DNA from 2 places in the Ammoniphilus sp. CFH 90114 genome. Region 1 is predicted to be linked to the other one. Evidence: predicted binding sites of a transcription regulator. Region 1 holds the regulator's gene; the other holds the start of a gene.
The links. The regulator CtsR, encoded in region 1, represses protease genes until heat stress. The targets are predictions, from matches to a motif close to ATGGTCAATAAAGGTCAAACA.

Region 1 (8,007 bases):
GGAATGCCTGCTGACGTACGTGCGAAGGTAGAAGAAGCACTACAGGAAGCTACCACTTATGAGTTAGAGCTAGCGGAAGGCCAAAACCAAAAGGCATACGAAGAGCTAAAAGCATCCGGAAAGCTTGAAGTAACCGAGTTGACAGATGAACAGCGTGCTGAGCTAGAAAAATCTTTCGCTAAGGTTTATGAAGAGTTCTCAGCTACGATCACTCCTGAGTTAATCGACGGAATTAAAAATCTTAAATAAGACGAAATAAGGAGAGCCGGGCACTAACTTTGCTTAGTGCCTGTTCTTAATTAGAAAAAAAGAGAGAGGGGAATACAAGAATGCCGCGTTGGAGAAAAGCTTGGGATCTATTTGAAGACATTACTGCGGGAACGTTTTTTTCTATAGGAATTGCCCTCATCTTCTACGGTGTACTTATGCGTTATGCTTTTAACGAGCCGAAGGCATGGGTGGAGGAAATTGCCAACTACACGATAGTATGGGGAGCCTTATTAGGAGTGCCAATTGCATTAAGGAATAATCATCACATTCAAGTTGACATGCTTTACGAGAAGTTTTCTAAACCGATGAAAAAGATTACAGATATCTTCGCTAATGCTATGGGAATTGTTTTCTGCCTTTTTTATACGTACTACGGATGTTTATTAGTAGCTAAGCGATTTGGTTCGGGCATGGTTTCCATGGACGTAGGAATTCCTATGTGGATTGTTTATCTCATCTTGCCAATCTCAGGCTTCCTATTTTTACTTCGCTTTATTGATAGACTTGTAGGTGTATTACAGGGAAAGGAGGATAAACATGACCCTCATCTTGTTTAGTATTTTTATTGTCATGATGCTATTGCGCGTGCCAATTGCAATCAGCTTGGCGCTAGCGACGATAGCAGTCCTCATGCAAGAAAACTTCAATATGAACATGGTACCACAAAGGATGTTTTCCGCTCTTGACTCATTTCCACTCATGGCTATTCCTGGCTTTGTTTTGGCAGGGGTTCTCCTTGCTCGAGGAGGAATTTCGAAGTACCTCATTGAAGCCTTACGGACTTGGGTTGGACATCTTCCAGGGGGACTATCGGTTGTAACCATATTGGCTTGTATGATCTTCGCGGCGATTTCAGGGTCCAGTCCTGCTACCGCAGCAGCGATTGGTTCAATCATGATCCCGGCCATGGTGAGTGCAGGGTATGATAAGAAGTATTCCATGGGGTTGGTTGCGGCAGCGGGAACACTAGGAATCCTGATTCCTCCAAGCATTCCTCTTATCATCTATGGAATTACGGCAGAAGAATCTATTGGTAAGCTATTTATGGCTGGTATTATCCCAGGGGTATTACTAGGTAGCATATTAATCGTCTCTGCTATCTTCTATGCAAAGAAAAATGGCTATGGTAAGGCCGAGAAGGCAACGAATGAAGAGCGTGTGAAAGCTTCTGTGAAGGCACTATGGGGAGCATTTCTGCCAATCCTTATCTTGGGGAGTATCTACACAGGGGTAGCAACACCTACAGAATCTGCTGTTATTGCAGTAGCTTATGCAATTATCGTTTCCACTATTATCTATCGTGAAATGGGCTTAAAGGACCTTCGTCCGATTCTTGTTGAGTCCATTAACATCACTTCGATGATCTTTTTGATTATTGCGGCTGCCAGCTTGTTCGGGCTATATCTGACCAATGCTCAAGTTCCACATCACGTGGGAGCATGGATCGCCGAGAGCAATATGAATAAGTGGACTTTCTTCATCATTATTAACATCTTGTTCTTCATCATGGGTACTTTCTTAGAAGCCGTATCCATTATCTTGATTACATTGCCTATCATCCTGCCGATCATCAAGCATCTAGGCATTGATCCTATACACTTTGCTATTGTTATGACGGTGAACATGGAATTGGCGATGATCACGCCACCAGTTGGGCTGAACTTGTTCGTTGTGGCAGGGATTGCGAAGGAGAAGCTTGGGGCCGTCGTAAAAGGAGTAATACCGTTTATCGTGTTGTTCATCATCGTACTCGCTCTCCTCGTCCTCTTCCCGCAGATTTCCCTGTGGTTGCCGCAGATGATGCAGTAGGGTAGAGAATCAAAAGAGAGAAACTAAAAAACGAAAGAATAAGGGAAGTTTTTCCCTCTATATCACTAAAAAGGGCTCTTACCGGTTCTTTTTAGCCAAATAGGGGAAATTCTTCCCTTTTTTCATTTCACATGATATCGATTAATCGGCCTTCCTACTGAGCCGTACTGAATCTCGAGTTTGACCTTTCCTGCCTTCGCTAGAAAATCTAGATATCTTCTTGCAGTCACACGGGCTAGTCCTACACCTTCCGCCACTTCTTCTGCAGACAGAGGATGAGATTGCTTAAGTAAAAAGAGCAGTATTTGTTTAAGAGTGATTTCGTTCAAGCCTTTTGGGAGGGCATCAGCATCTCCCACTACTTGGTTGCTTGAGTCTCTTTCTTGAGCTACTAGTTTCATAGCGGACAGGTGACGATCGATCTCCTCCTGATCCAATAAATCCTTGGTTAAGGTTTTACGCAGGGTGCGGTAGGATTCTAGAGCATTCTTAAAACGCTCGAATTTAAAAGGCTTCATAATATAGTCAATCGCACCGTAACGAAAAACCTTCTGTACCGTTTCCGAATCCCTCGCTGCGGTCACGAGAATGACGTCAATAGGGTCATTTCTCTTTCGAATCTCAGCTAAGGTCTGTAGTCCATCCATGTCTGGAAGGAAGATATCGAGGATGACTAGTTGAGGTTGGACCACAGTCATCAATTCCAGCGCCTCCGTACCAGAACGGGCCAGGCCAACGATGTCAAAGCCTCCTGTAGCTTCTACGAACCCTTTATTCACTTCCATTACCATCGGATCATCTTCTACAATCATCGTTCTAATTTTCTCTTCCATGGTCCATTTCCTCCTCCCGATCAGGGTTCATGGGAACGGCAATCTCAAAACGAGTTCCGAACGACGGGTCGGACATTAAGTCCAGGGTCCCTTCGGCATTAATCACGTATTGATGAATAAGAGCTAGTCCAATCCCCCGGTTCTTATCTTTATTGGCTTTTGTCGAGAATCCCTGGATATAGATCAATTCTCGTATCTCATCTGGAATCCCCGGTCCATTATCTTCCACTATAATGTTCAGGACTTCATAATCATTGCGGATATAACAGTAGATCTTCCGCTTGCCAAGCTCTTGTCCCTGAAGCGCTTCCATCGCGTTCTGCAACAAATTCCCGATAACGGCAACCATCACACTTGAATCCCATGGTTTAGGGATGGCGGTAAGGCTGCTATTGCGATCAATATGAAGATCAATTCCTAGTTCTCTAGCGCGACTTACCTTACCAAGCAATAAACCGGAGATGCTGTAATCAGCTATCTGATTCGTTAGGAAGGCGGCTAGTTCTTCTTGTTGCTCTGTTGTATCGAAGATATAGGTTAGAGCCTGTTCGGTCTTGCCCAGTTGAATTAACCCTGCAATCGTGTGCAGCTTATTCATATACTCATGATTCTGAACACGAAGGGCTTCAATGAACTGTTTAACCCCCGTGAGTTCTTCCGCTAGATTAAAGACAGTTGTTTTATCTTGAAAGGTGGCCACCGCTCCAACGATTTTCCCTTTTATCCGAATGGGAAGGACGCTGATCATAATTCGAGTTTGTCCTAGCATTCGGTCTTGATTATATTGTGGAATCCCAGTCTTCACCACATCCGCAAGCTGAGTCTCAGGGACAACGTCATGAATCTTTTTCCCGACTACGGGATAATCGAGGCCTAAGATTTCGCAAGCTTTAGGGTTGGCAATCGTAATCCGGTGATTCGTATCAATCGCAATAATGCCATCTCCAATCGATTGAAAGACAGCAATTCGTTCCTCTAACAGCCTCGCTATTTCGTTTGGCTCCATGTTGAACATTTGCTTCTTGATATTATAAGCTAGGAGAAACGCCCCAATAAAACCGATAAAAAGCGCAACAAAGAGGGAAAAATAAAGATCGTTCCGGTATTCCTCGAGAAGCTTCAGATAGGTGGGTGTCACCATACCAACGACAACGACACCTACTTGTTTAGACCCTCGCATGAGCGGAACGAAGGCTCGGATAGAAGGGCCGTTGACACCTACGGCTCGGGAAATATAAGCATGTTCGGCAAACGCAGGCCCTTCATCGCCGCCTTCAAAAACGGTTCCAATCATCTCCGGGATAGGATGGGAATATCTGACTCGATCCATATCCATGACCACAATGTATTCTACATTCGTGGCTAAGCGAATTTTGTCTGCAATCGGCTGGATGATTTGGGGGCCCACTGGGGTGCCGATATAGTTAGTTACTTCATCTACTTGAGAAACGGTTCGGGCGATGGATAGCGCGCGTTGTCCTAATTCCTTCTCAATGGCGGTATACACCTTTTCAATTAACATCGTTCCACTTATACCTGTTGATAACAGCACCAAGCAGAAGACCAGGACACCGATCTTAAAGCGGAGACTGAAAGTTGTGTTCGTTTTTGCTCTCATCTTTTCTCCTGCTAATTGAGTTATGCTAATTGTTAACAGTATAGCATATTGAGGTTGTTTTTAGGATAAGCCATATAAGAACAAATCAAATCGAAGGAGGAAATAAAGTTGAGTAAAATCTCTTTTGCAGCGATTTTTGATATGGATGGAACCCTGTTGAAAACGGAAGAGGTAGCTGTTCCTGCCTTTAAAAAAACATTTGAAAAGCTGACCGAAGAAGGCTCCTTTCGTGACAAAATTCCAACGGATCAAGAAATTACTGATGTATTTGGCATGACCTTAGAAGAAATTTGGAATAAACTTTTGCCAGGTCAGTCTGAAGAGATAAAGAAAAAAGCAGATCGAATGATGCTGAAGTACGAATTGGAGATATTAAAAGAAGGCAAAACCCATCTCTACTCAGGAGTAAAGGAAACCTTAGAAAAGCTGAAAGAAAAGAATATCCCCTTGTTTGTAGCAAGTAATGGATTAGATGAATACATAAGAGCGGTTTGCGAGTGCTTTGAAATGACGGAGTTGTTTCAGGACTTATACAGTGCGGGAAGATTCCAAACGGAAAGCAAAGATGATCTTGTAGCGAAATTGCTGAAGGACCATAACATTGAGGATGCCGTCATGGTGGGGGATCGAAAGTCTGACATCCAAGCGGGTAAAGCAAATAAGCTGTATACGATTGGATGTGCTTTTGGCTTTTCGGCTGATGGAGAGCTTAAGGAAGCGGACAAAATCATTAAGGATTTTGCAGATGTTCTACCTATTGTGGAAGAACGATTAGCAAGGAGCAAAATGGGCTAGAATAGTAAGGAGAATGGTTGCGAAAATGGAGAATTGATAATATAATTATAGTCAAAGAAAGTCAAAGTCAAAAGAATGATGTGCGTTTGAGGGGGGTGGATCTGTGCGTAATATCTCTGACATCATAGAACAACACCTCAAATCCATCTTGCAGCAAAGTCGGAGCGGTATTGTTGAAATCCAACGGAGTGAATTGGCAGACCAATTCCAATGTGTCCCCTCTCAGATCAACTATGTGATTAGTACCCGCTTTTCCATGGAGAAGGGGTATATTGTTGAAAGTAAAAGAGGGGGCGGAGGATATATCCGTATCCGAAAGGTAGAGATAACAGGCAGTAGAAATCTCTATGAGCTGTTGATGGATATGGTTGGGAACAGCATGAGCCAATCCACTGCGGAAAACATCTTGATTCGGCTGGAAGAAGAGGGATTTATAACTCCAAGAGAGGGCCAGATAATGAAAGCTGCGATCTCCCGTGATGTGTTAACCTTTGACCTTCAGATCAGAGATCAGCTGAGAGCGGCAATCATACGGGCCATGATTACTCAGATCTTTATGCATAATGGAGGGGAGTCATCATGATATGTCAGGACTGCGAGCAACGTCCAGCTACACTTCATTTTACTAAGATATTGAATGGTGAGAAGACGGAGTTCCACTTATGCGAAGTTTGTGCAGCAGAGAAAGGAGAGATGTTCCCAGGCTCTCCAGGGAATTTTTCGATCCATCACCTTTTGTCCGGGTTAATTAACTTCGAGCAAGGGAAATCGGTTGGGGGATTAAGCACAGAGAAGCCTTTACGTTGTGAAACGTGTGGATTAACTTATTCCCAGTTCAGCAAGAGTGGGCGATTTGGTTGTGTTGACTGCTATTCTAGTTTCGGAGCTAAGCTTGATCCTGTTTTTCGACGAATTCATGGCAGTATGGAACATAGCGGAAAAGTTCCTCGTCGCTCAGGAGGAAAAATCAGGATCAATAAGGAAATTAATGAGTTAAAGGTTTTACTTCAAGAAAAGGTTGCAGCTGAGGAATTTGAACAAGCGGCAGCCATTCGGGATCAAATTAAAAAATTGGAAAAGCAGCTTGCTAATTCCTAAGGTAAGGGGGAAGCATCGATGTCTTTGCAGCGTTTCCTTGAAAAAGCAGTCAGCGAGTGGATGAGTGGAGAGGGTCCCGACTCCGATATCGTCATTAGCAGTCGGGTTCGCCTAGCAAGAAACTTGCGCCTTCATCCCTTTCCTATGCTTGCTACAGAAAGTCAAGCCAAAGAAATTATCGGGCAAGTTTCACAAGTCATGAATACAGAAGAATTTCAGAATCTAGATCAGTTTGAGACGTTATATTTAAACGACATCTCTGGTCTAGAAAAGAGAGTCTTGGTCGAAAAGCACTTAATAAGTCCGCATCTTGCCAATGAATCTCGCCATGGCGCCGTCATCCTTAGTGAAAATGAAGCGGTTAGCATTATGGTAAATGAAGAAGATCATCTTCGTATTCAATGCCTCTTTCCTGGTTTTCAGTTAAAGGAAGCCTGGAACATCTCTAACCAGATTGATGATGTATTTGAGTCGTATTTAGACTTTGCTTTTGATGAGCGAAGAGGTTATCTCACAAGTTGTCCGACGAACGTAGGAACAGGCATTCGGGCCTCCGTTATGATGCATCTGCCAGCCTTGGTTCTGACGCAACAGATTAACCGAATTCTAGCTGCTATTGGACAGATCGGATTGGTCGTTAGGGGGATTTATGGAGAAGGCAGCGAAGCGGCAGGCAACCTATTTCAAATCTCGAATCAAATTACCTTAGGTCATTCTGAGGAAGAAATCATTGATAATCTGTATAATGTAGCTAATCAGATTATTGACCATGAGCGAGCAGCGCGGAAAACCTTGCTCGAACATAACAAGATTGAAGTGGAAGACAAATTATGTCGATCCTATGGAATCTTGTCCAATGCCAGAGTCATCGAATCGAAGGAAGCGGCAACTCGGCTCTCTGATTTGCGCCTTGCGATTGATACAGGTTTGATTCAAGGGATCTCGCCTAAGGTCATTAATGAATTAATGGTATTAATTCAGCCAGGTTTTTTGCAGTTGTATTCCGGGAAGGATCTTACACCTGAACAACGGGATGTGAGAAGAGCGAAGCTCATTCGAGAGAGATTGTTATCCGTCGTGGACCAGTAAGGAATAAAGTACACTTAGAGGAGAATGGAGGGTATATACTATGATGTTCGGTCGATTTACGGAGAGGGCACAAAAGGTCCTGGCTTTAGCCCAGGAGGAAGCAGTTCGTTTAGGTCATAAAAATATTGGGACAGAACATATTCTACTTGGCTTGATTCGTGAGGGAGAGGGAATTGCAGCAAAGGCACTGCAAGCTTTAGGATTAGGTCTTGATAAGATCCAAGGGGAAGTCGAGACACTCATCGGCCGCGGTGGAGAACATCCGAGCAACATCAATTATACCCCTCGGGCCAAGAAAGTGATTGAGCTATCCATGGACGAAGCCAGGAAGCTTGGCCATACTTACGTAGGTACGGAGCACATTCTACTTGGTTTAATTCGCGAAGGAGAAGGCGTGGCTGCTCGCGTGCTAAATAATTTAGGTGTAAGTTTAAATAAAGCAAGACAACAAGTGCTTCAGTTGCTAGGAAGCAATGAGGCCCTGTCTTCAAGCAA
Region 2 (8,007 bases), on a different contig from region 1:
TCAATGCTAGAGGAATGTGGATCCCCGTTGTAATCAACGGAAACAAGTGGTTCCTCAGAGTAAGCCATGATACCCTTCAATCGGCCTTCCGCCGCTTCCTTCAAGGCGCCATTGACTTCTTCTAAGGTGACGTCCTGCTCTAGTTCAAGAACAAGATCTACGACGGATACGTTCGGAGTGGGAACCCTCATGGCAAAACCGTTCAATTTCCCTTTCAGTTCTGGAAGAACTAATCCTACTGCTTTCGCCGCTCCGGTAGATGTAGGAATAATGCTTTCTGCGGCAGCACGCGCACGGCGGAGGTCCTTATGTGGAAGATCTAAGATCTGTTGGTCATTCGTATACGAGTGCACGGTCGTCATAAGTCCACGACGAATACCGAATTTATCATTGATGACTTTAGCAAAAGGAGCTAAGCAGTTCGTTGTACAAGAGGCATTGGAAATCACATGATGGTTTGCAGCATCGTATTTCTCCTCATTAACACCCAAAACTATGGTAATATCTTCATTGGATCCAGGAGCCGAGATAATGACCTTCTTGGCACCGGCCTCCATATGCTTCGCTGCGTCCTCACGCTTCGTAAAACGACCCGTCGACTCCACGACAATATCCACTCCAAGCTCTCCCCATGGAAGACCGGCTGGATCACGCTCTGCTAAAACCTTAATTTCCTTGCCATTTACAGATATATAGCCATTCCCTGCTTTTACATCTGCATCCAGTCGGCCGTGAATACTGTCATACTTGAGCAGGTGAGCCAATGTACTTGCATCCGTTAAATCGTTAACGGCAACGATTTCTACTTCAGGATGATTCAGAGCTGCACGAAATACGTTTCTTCCGATCCTACCGAATCCGTTAATTCCTACCTTAACCATAAGTCATTCCTCCTCTGGATATACCAGCTATATGTGATGAATGTCATTCGTCTTTTTTTGTATGCTTTATCTTGTTTAGTATGATTCAGGAGCGTATCAAATATTTAAGGGACATAAATTGTCCACATGTATATAATTACGTCCCACTCATCCTTATTTTCGCACGACATTTTCCAATTGTCAACTCCATAACAAGAAAAAAATCCCAAGAAAAGAAGGATTCTTCTTATCTTGGGATCGCTATTATTTTTCTTTTTCCATTCTCAAATCCAGCTCTCTTCGCAGCCAAAGTTCCGCCATCTTAGATACGAAAACCTCTTCACCGTTAATATGAACAACGGGTATCGTCCATTTATACAATTCATAAATTTCTTCATCCGTAGTTATGTCAAACATCTGCAACTCAATCGGATAATCTTCAGCTACCCGTTGCACGCGTTCCTTCACATCGTCACAGAGACAGCAGCCGTCCCGGGTAAAGATCGTAATTTGAAAAGGCGACATTTCTTTAATACCTCTTTCTTTTAGCTGACGATAGAATGCCTAATTCTTCTCTGTACTTGGCTACCGTCCTACGGGATATCTCAATACCAGTTTCATTAAGCAATTCACAAAGCTTCTGATCAGACAGAGGCTTCTTGCGGTCTTCCTGATCGATGAATTGTTTGAGCTTCGCTTTTACACTTTCCGAAGAGGTGGCATCCCCACTCGCCGTGGTGAGTCCAGAGGAGAAGAAATACTTCAGTTCAAAGACTCCTCTCGGAGTTTGTACATACTTATTATTCGTTGCACGACTAATCGTTGATTCATGAAGGTCAACAATATCGGCAATTTCTTTTAAATTCATCGGCTTTAGATAAGCAATCCCCTTTTCGAAAAACTCTCTCTGCTCTTTCACAATCGCTTCTGTTACTTTATAAATGGTCATCCTACGTTGTTCAATACTCTTAATGAGCCAGAGGGCTGAGTTCATCTTATCATGGATATATTTCTTGGCGTTCTCATCTTGCTTCAACAATCTCTCGTAGTGACTGCTGATGCTTAAGCGTGGAGAGGTTGAATCGTTCACAAGGATAATGTATTCATCTTCTACTTTCTCGACTGTTACATCTGGAATAATATATCGGGGCTCATCACGATAATAATCCGAACCAGGTCTAGGGTTGAGCGAGCGAATGAAGTCAGCTGCGACCTGAATATCTTGGGGCGTAACCTGTAAGTCCCCAGCAATCTTACTAATTCGTCCATCCGCCAAGTCTGTTAGATATTTCTCCACGATTGCAAAAGCAAGAGAATCCTTTTCCCCTGCATACTCTAGTTGAATAATGAGACATTCTTTGAGATCTCTCGCCCCAACGCCTCTGGGCTCTAAACTCTGTACAATCCAGAGTGCTTGCTCGACTTCTTCGAGATCTACATTTAACGTTTGAGCAACCTGTTCGAGAGCTAGCTCTAGATACCCCTTCTCATCTAAGTTGCCAATGATATATTTAGAAACTTCTCTAATTATCTCCGGTAATTCCTTAATATAAGATAGCTGTTCAGATAGATGCCTCTCTAAAGAGTGATCATTGCGAACGACCCAATCCAATGGATTGTATTCGTTTTCATGCGAACGTACATTGCTCCCCACATAGTCCCCCTGGGACGATGCACGAATGTATTCCGACCAGTCCACATCTCCTGTTCCATCGTTGGTATTCTTGGTCTCTGTCTGCCTGTTTATTTCCATATCTAATGGTTCAATAACTGGATTCTCGCTAAGTTGTTGATTAATGTAATCCAGTAAATCTAATGCGGAAAATTGAAGAATCGTGATCGCCTGACGCAGTTCTGGCGTCATCACTAATTTCATTGATTGCTCTTGATAGAGCCCGTACCCCATCTGCATCGTTATCACCCCTTAGTCTGTGTGTTATATCCGTTACTTTTATTTAGAACTATATATTCGTTATGATAAGCTAAATCCCTGCTTATTTCATTGGTATTTTTTAAGGTACTGCAGGCTTCAAAAAAGAAATCCCCCTTACATGCTACGTAAGCGGGCTTGTTTATTTGCCAATAATTAATACTCCCTTGGAACTAATTGGTCCCCTGACACCGTACTTGAACAGTTTGGACAGACATATTGTGAAAAATAGTCCCCAAACCCTTTTACAATTGACTCAATCTCTCTTACTCCAACTTTATACCGACTCGCGGTGGAAGTATCCCAAGACCCGGACGTAGAAGTGATATAGCACTTAGGACAGCTAAACCGATGAATCCCATCCCTCATCACGTTACTCCCCCTTCTTCTCTTTTCTACTAGACTACTAGAAAACTTGGCTTACGCCAAGTGAAAAAAAGCGGAAACAAGTTTTCCTCGTCCTGTCCAGATGATATACATAGTTATGATCCTGACGGGGCTAGAAAACCTGGCTGACGCCAAGTGCAATAAGATTCGTTATGTCAAAAATACGAGAAATTTGTTGAATTTTTTTAATTGAAAACGCTTACCTAATTCGGTATACTAAATTTAACCCTGATACCATTGTTCAGGTTTCTCTCCACTCCTATCTTTATTGAACCACCGAATAATCGGTGGATTTTTTTTTATCACACACAAGGCCTTCAAGGTATAAAAGGGAGTCAAAACGGTCGAAGATAGAATGAGGCACATAAATCGTTTTTGACCATTATTGACCTTTCTTTAGGTTTGATGTACTATGAAAGAGTAAAGCAGATTTATCCAGTTGAGAGGAGGAAATCCCATGTTAGTCCCTACCGTCATAGAACAAACCAATCGCGGGGAAAGAGCTTATGATATCTACTCCCGTTTGCTGAAGGACCGGATCATTTTTTTGGGAACACCTATTAACGACCAAATTGCAAACAGCGTTGTCGCTCAGTTGCTATTTCTAGCGGCCGAAGATCCAGAGAAGGATATTAGTATTTACATAAACAGCCCTGGTGGTTCCATTACTGCTGGTATGGCTATTTATGATACCATGCAGTTCATTAAGCCAGATGTATCTACCATCTGCATCGGCATGGCAGCCAGCATGGGTGCGTTCCTATTATGTGCTGGTGCGCAGGGTAAGCGTTTTGCCCTCCCTAACAGTGAAGTTATGATTCACCAACCTCTAGGTGGTGCTCAAGGACAAGCCAGCGACATTGAGATTAGTGCGAAGCGTATTCTACGTATGCGTGATCATCTTAACTCGATTATGGCTGAGAGAACAGGCCAACCTAAAGAAAGACTAGAACGTGACACCGATCGAGATAATTTCATGAGTGCCGTCGAAGCAAAGGAATACGGACTTATCGATGACGTTATCCAAAGAATTGATCAGAAGAAATAAGAGGGTCCCTGCGGGCCCTTTTTTATGTTTTTGTTACAAAATTAAAAAATCCGCCTACCCTATGATCAGATAAGCGGACCACTACTCTATGCTTCTGCTTTTTCAACGAGAACCTTCAAGTTTGAAACCGCTTCCTCAGCGTCTGAACCTTCTGCGGAAATCGTAATTTCAGTGCCGTTGCTTACAGCTAAACTCATAATCCCCATGATGCTCTTTGCATTGACCTTCTTGTTGTCTTTTTCAACAAAAATCTCTGCAGAATAACGATTCGCTTCCTGTACAAAGAAAGCAGCTGGACGAGCTTGCAATCCCGTCTTTAAATTTACAGTAGCTTGTTGACGAACCAACTCGATTGCCCCCCTTATCTTGCCTCGAACTTTTTAGTAATACAACCATTATATCATAAATGTTAGCTTTCTTTACGCTGAAGTTTTTCTGCCATTTCGTTAAGTTTTCGTAAACGATGATTAATGCCGGATTTACTCACTTTTCCACTGGGGAGCATCTCCCCTAATTCAGCAAGATTAAGATCAGGGTACTTCAGTCGCAATTCAGCTACTTCCCGCAACTTATCTGGAAGCTGATCTAACCCTAGGTCCCGCTCGATGAGCTTGATGTTCTCAATCTGTTTAATCGCAGCACTGACCGTCTTGTTCAGATTGGCGGTTTCACAATTCACCAATCGGTTTACGGAATTTCGCATATCTTTTACAATACGGATATCTTCGAAGTAGAGCAAAGCCTGATGGGCTCCGATGAGACTCAGGAATTCCGTAATCTTCTCTACTTCCTTAATATACATAACATAACCCTTTTTTCTCTCAATGCAGCGAGAATTCATCTGGAACTTGTTAGCAAGACTGCTTAAGTCCTTGCAGTGCTCTTGATACAGCGAAAAAATTTCTAAGTGGTAACTGTTGGATTCAGGGTGATTGACCGAACCCCCCGCTAAAAAAGCTCCTCGCAAATAAGCTCGCTTACAGCAAGATTTCTTCACGGTTTCCTTAGGAATACCTTGAGAAAAAGTTCCCATACTATATATCTGCAATGATTCAAGAATTTGTCTTGCGTGTTGAGGAAGTCTTACAATATAAACATTATTCTTCTTTAAACGCATCTTCTTCTGGACAAGCAATTCTGCATGGGCACTGAAGTGTTCTTTTACTAAAAGGTAGATCCTTCGAGCAATCGCCGCGTTTTCTGTCACTACATCCAAAATAAATCGATTGTTTCCGAATTGAATACTTCCATTCATTCGAATTAATGCCGCTAGTTCGGCTTTGGCACAGCAAGCCTGAGCTTCTAGCTGCGTTAACTCTTTCTTGGTTAAAGCTGCAAAAGACAATCCATCCACCTCACTTCTGCTCCATGAGCGTGGCTATGATTTCGGCCAACTTATGTGCATCATGGCGCAAGTAGGTCTCATACATCACGAAGTTATCTTCGATGATCTGAAATCCAAATTTGAGTAAGCGCTCCCGATCGTACTGAACAGGCGTCGCTCCCTTTTCCCGGTATCTCTCTAGGATAGCCTCGGGAATTGCTGCATTGTTTACTAATATGGTATCGAATAAATCCGCTCCCACGTGATTATATAAGGCATTGGCATGATCAGAAGCGGTATAAAAGTCCGTTTCTCCAGGCTGAGTCATCACATTGCAAATATAAGCTTTCCTCGCTTTGGACTCTTTTATCGCTTTCGATATTCCGGGAACCAACAAATTAGGTAGGATGCTCGTATATAAGCTACCTGGCCCGAGCAGGATCAGATCAGCTTCCTGAATCGCTTGAATCGCGTCATCTAATGGCTGTACATCCTTCGGTTCTAAAAATACTCGCCTAATTTTTTTCCCCATTTTCGGGATTTGGGATTCTCCAGACACAATGGTACCGTCTTCCATCTCTGCCTTTAGAACGATGGCTTGATTAGCAGAGGGCAAAACTTGCCCACGAACCGCTAGAACCCGACTGATTTCCTTCACGGCTGTTACAAAATCACCCGTAATCTCCTTCATCGCTGCAATAAACAAATTTCCTAAGCTATGCCCAGCTAACCCCCCTCCACTAACGAAGCGGTACTGGAATAGGTTGGCCAACAAAGGCTCTGTATCGGCTAAGGCAACGATAACATTACGAATGTCCCCTGGGGGGGGCATGGACATTTCTTCACGAAGACGACCCGAGCTACCTCCATCATCAGCAACGGTAACAATCGCACTTAAATCGAACGGCTTTTCCTTTAAGCCTCTGAGTAGAACCGATAGTCCAGTTCCGCCACCAATCACGACGACCTTGCGCTGGGGCATCTCTTCTTCCGCTCGCCATTCCTCCATGCCTTCACCTCACTTCCGGTCACGATCAATATCTCGATGGCTCACACGAGTCAAATATTCATCCTTAAATTTCTGTCCCAAATACTCCGCAATGGATACCGAGCGATGTTTTCCTCCGGTGCAACCAATACCAATCACGAGCTGTGCCTTACCTTCCTTCTGATAATGAGGAAGCGTATACCCAATAAAGTCGATCAAGCGCTTTACAAAATCAACAGACTCATCCCATTGGAAAACATAGCCGGATACCTCTTGATCCAATCCTGTTTTCGGACGCAGTTCCTCAATATAATGTGGGTTCGGTAAGAAGCGAACATCAAAGACTAAATCCGCATCGATAGGAATCCCATACTTAAATCCAAAAGAAGTAATATTGACCGTCATCTGGGACTGCATTGTAGAAAAGTAGTTGGAGATCTTCTCTTTCAATTGAACCGGCTTCAATTGACTGGAATCCAAGATGAGGTTGGCACGACCCTTAATCTCCTCTAACATTCTTCGCTCTGCAAAGATCCCTTCCATAGGGAGCCCCTCAGGTGCTAAAGGATGGCGTCGGCGCGTTTCCTTGTATCGTTGTACCAGTACTTGATCAGATGAATCAAGGAACAGTATCTGGTAATGAATATGTTCCATCTCATCAAGCCTAATTAGGGCATCCGATAATGTGTCAAAAAACTCTCGCCCTCTCAGATCTATAACAAGGGCAACTTTCTTTATCCGACCGCCCGATTGTTCAATAAGCTCAGCAAACTTCGGAATGAGCAAGGGTGGTAGATTATCGACGCAAAAAAAGCCTAAGTCCTCCAAGCTTTGGACAGCGACTGTTTTCCCCGCTCCGGACATTCCCGTAATAATCAATAAATTAATTTGCTTCTCGGACATAGATCTCACCCCTTCTCCCTAGAATACCACCAAACCGGTTGATCAACAATTTATTTTACACTAAAGTGCGAATTAGTGCCTAGGAAAGTTTATCCCAACACCAAAAAGACAAAAAAGTAGCGTGATTCCAAGAATCACGCCGTCTGAATATATTATAAGGGGGTCAATTTGATAATTTTATTATATGCGATTCATGTTTCAGGAGTGTTACAAAAGTATTAAACTTTAGTTAAGACTGCTGTGCCTGCTCTTCTTTCAACTGTTCTTCCAAGTTTTCTACGAAGTGTTGAGCACTTAAGGCAGCCACGCCTCCATCTCCTGTCGCGGTGACCACTTGACGAAGCATCTTTTCCCGGACATCCCCAGCAGCGAAGATCCCTGGTACGCTTGTTTTCATCTTTTCATCCGTCAGGACGTAGCCCGATTCATTCGTGATCCCAAGACCTTGAACCTCTTTAGACAATGGATCCATTCCTACATAGATGAAGACCCCATCACATTTAAACTCTCTTTGTTCCCCTGTATTGGCATCTTCCAAAAGAACGCTCTTCACCACGTTCTCCCCTT

Region 2: the regulator CtsR is predicted to act here: its motif matches at 3,550-3,570, upstream of clpP (ATP-dependent Clp endopeptidase proteolytic subunit ClpP).

Annotation. Positions count from the first base shown of each region.
Region 1 covers NZ_SDLI01000003.1:412,252-420,258, forward strand. The annotation lists gene EIZ39_RS09695 (DctP family TRAP transporter solute-binding subunit) at 1-249, shown strand, start outside; gene EIZ39_RS09700 (TRAP transporter small permease) at 330-827, shown strand; gene EIZ39_RS09705 (TRAP transporter large permease) at 808-2,079, shown strand; gene EIZ39_RS09710 (response regulator) at 2,202-2,912, opposite strand; gene EIZ39_RS09715 (ATP-binding protein) at 2,896-4,530, opposite strand; gene EIZ39_RS09720 (HAD family hydrolase) at 4,639-5,325, shown strand; gene EIZ39_RS09725 (CtsR family transcriptional regulator) at 5,429-5,908, shown strand; gene mcsA (protein-arginine kinase activator protein McsA) at 5,905-6,423, shown strand; gene mcsB (protein-arginine kinase McsB) at 6,442-7,512, shown strand; gene clpC (ATP-dependent protease ATP-binding subunit ClpC) at 7,553-8,007, shown strand, end outside.
Region 2 covers NZ_SDLI01000013.1:70,908-78,914, reverse strand. The annotation lists gene gap (type I glyceraldehyde-3-phosphate dehydrogenase) at 1-881, opposite strand, end outside; gene EIZ39_RS22050 (glutaredoxin family protein) at 1,125-1,385, opposite strand; gene rpoN (RNA polymerase factor sigma-54) at 1,390-2,772, opposite strand; gene EIZ39_RS22040 (hypothetical protein) at 2,947-3,159, opposite strand; gene clpP (ATP-dependent Clp endopeptidase proteolytic subunit ClpP) at 3,635-4,225, shown strand; gene EIZ39_RS22030 (HPr family phosphocarrier protein) at 4,312-4,572, opposite strand; gene whiA (DNA-binding protein WhiA) at 4,635-5,570, opposite strand; gene EIZ39_RS22020 (gluconeogenesis factor YvcK family protein) at 5,581-6,558, opposite strand; gene rapZ (RNase adapter RapZ) at 6,568-7,440, opposite strand; gene trxB (thioredoxin-disulfide reductase) at 7,670-8,007, opposite strand, start outside.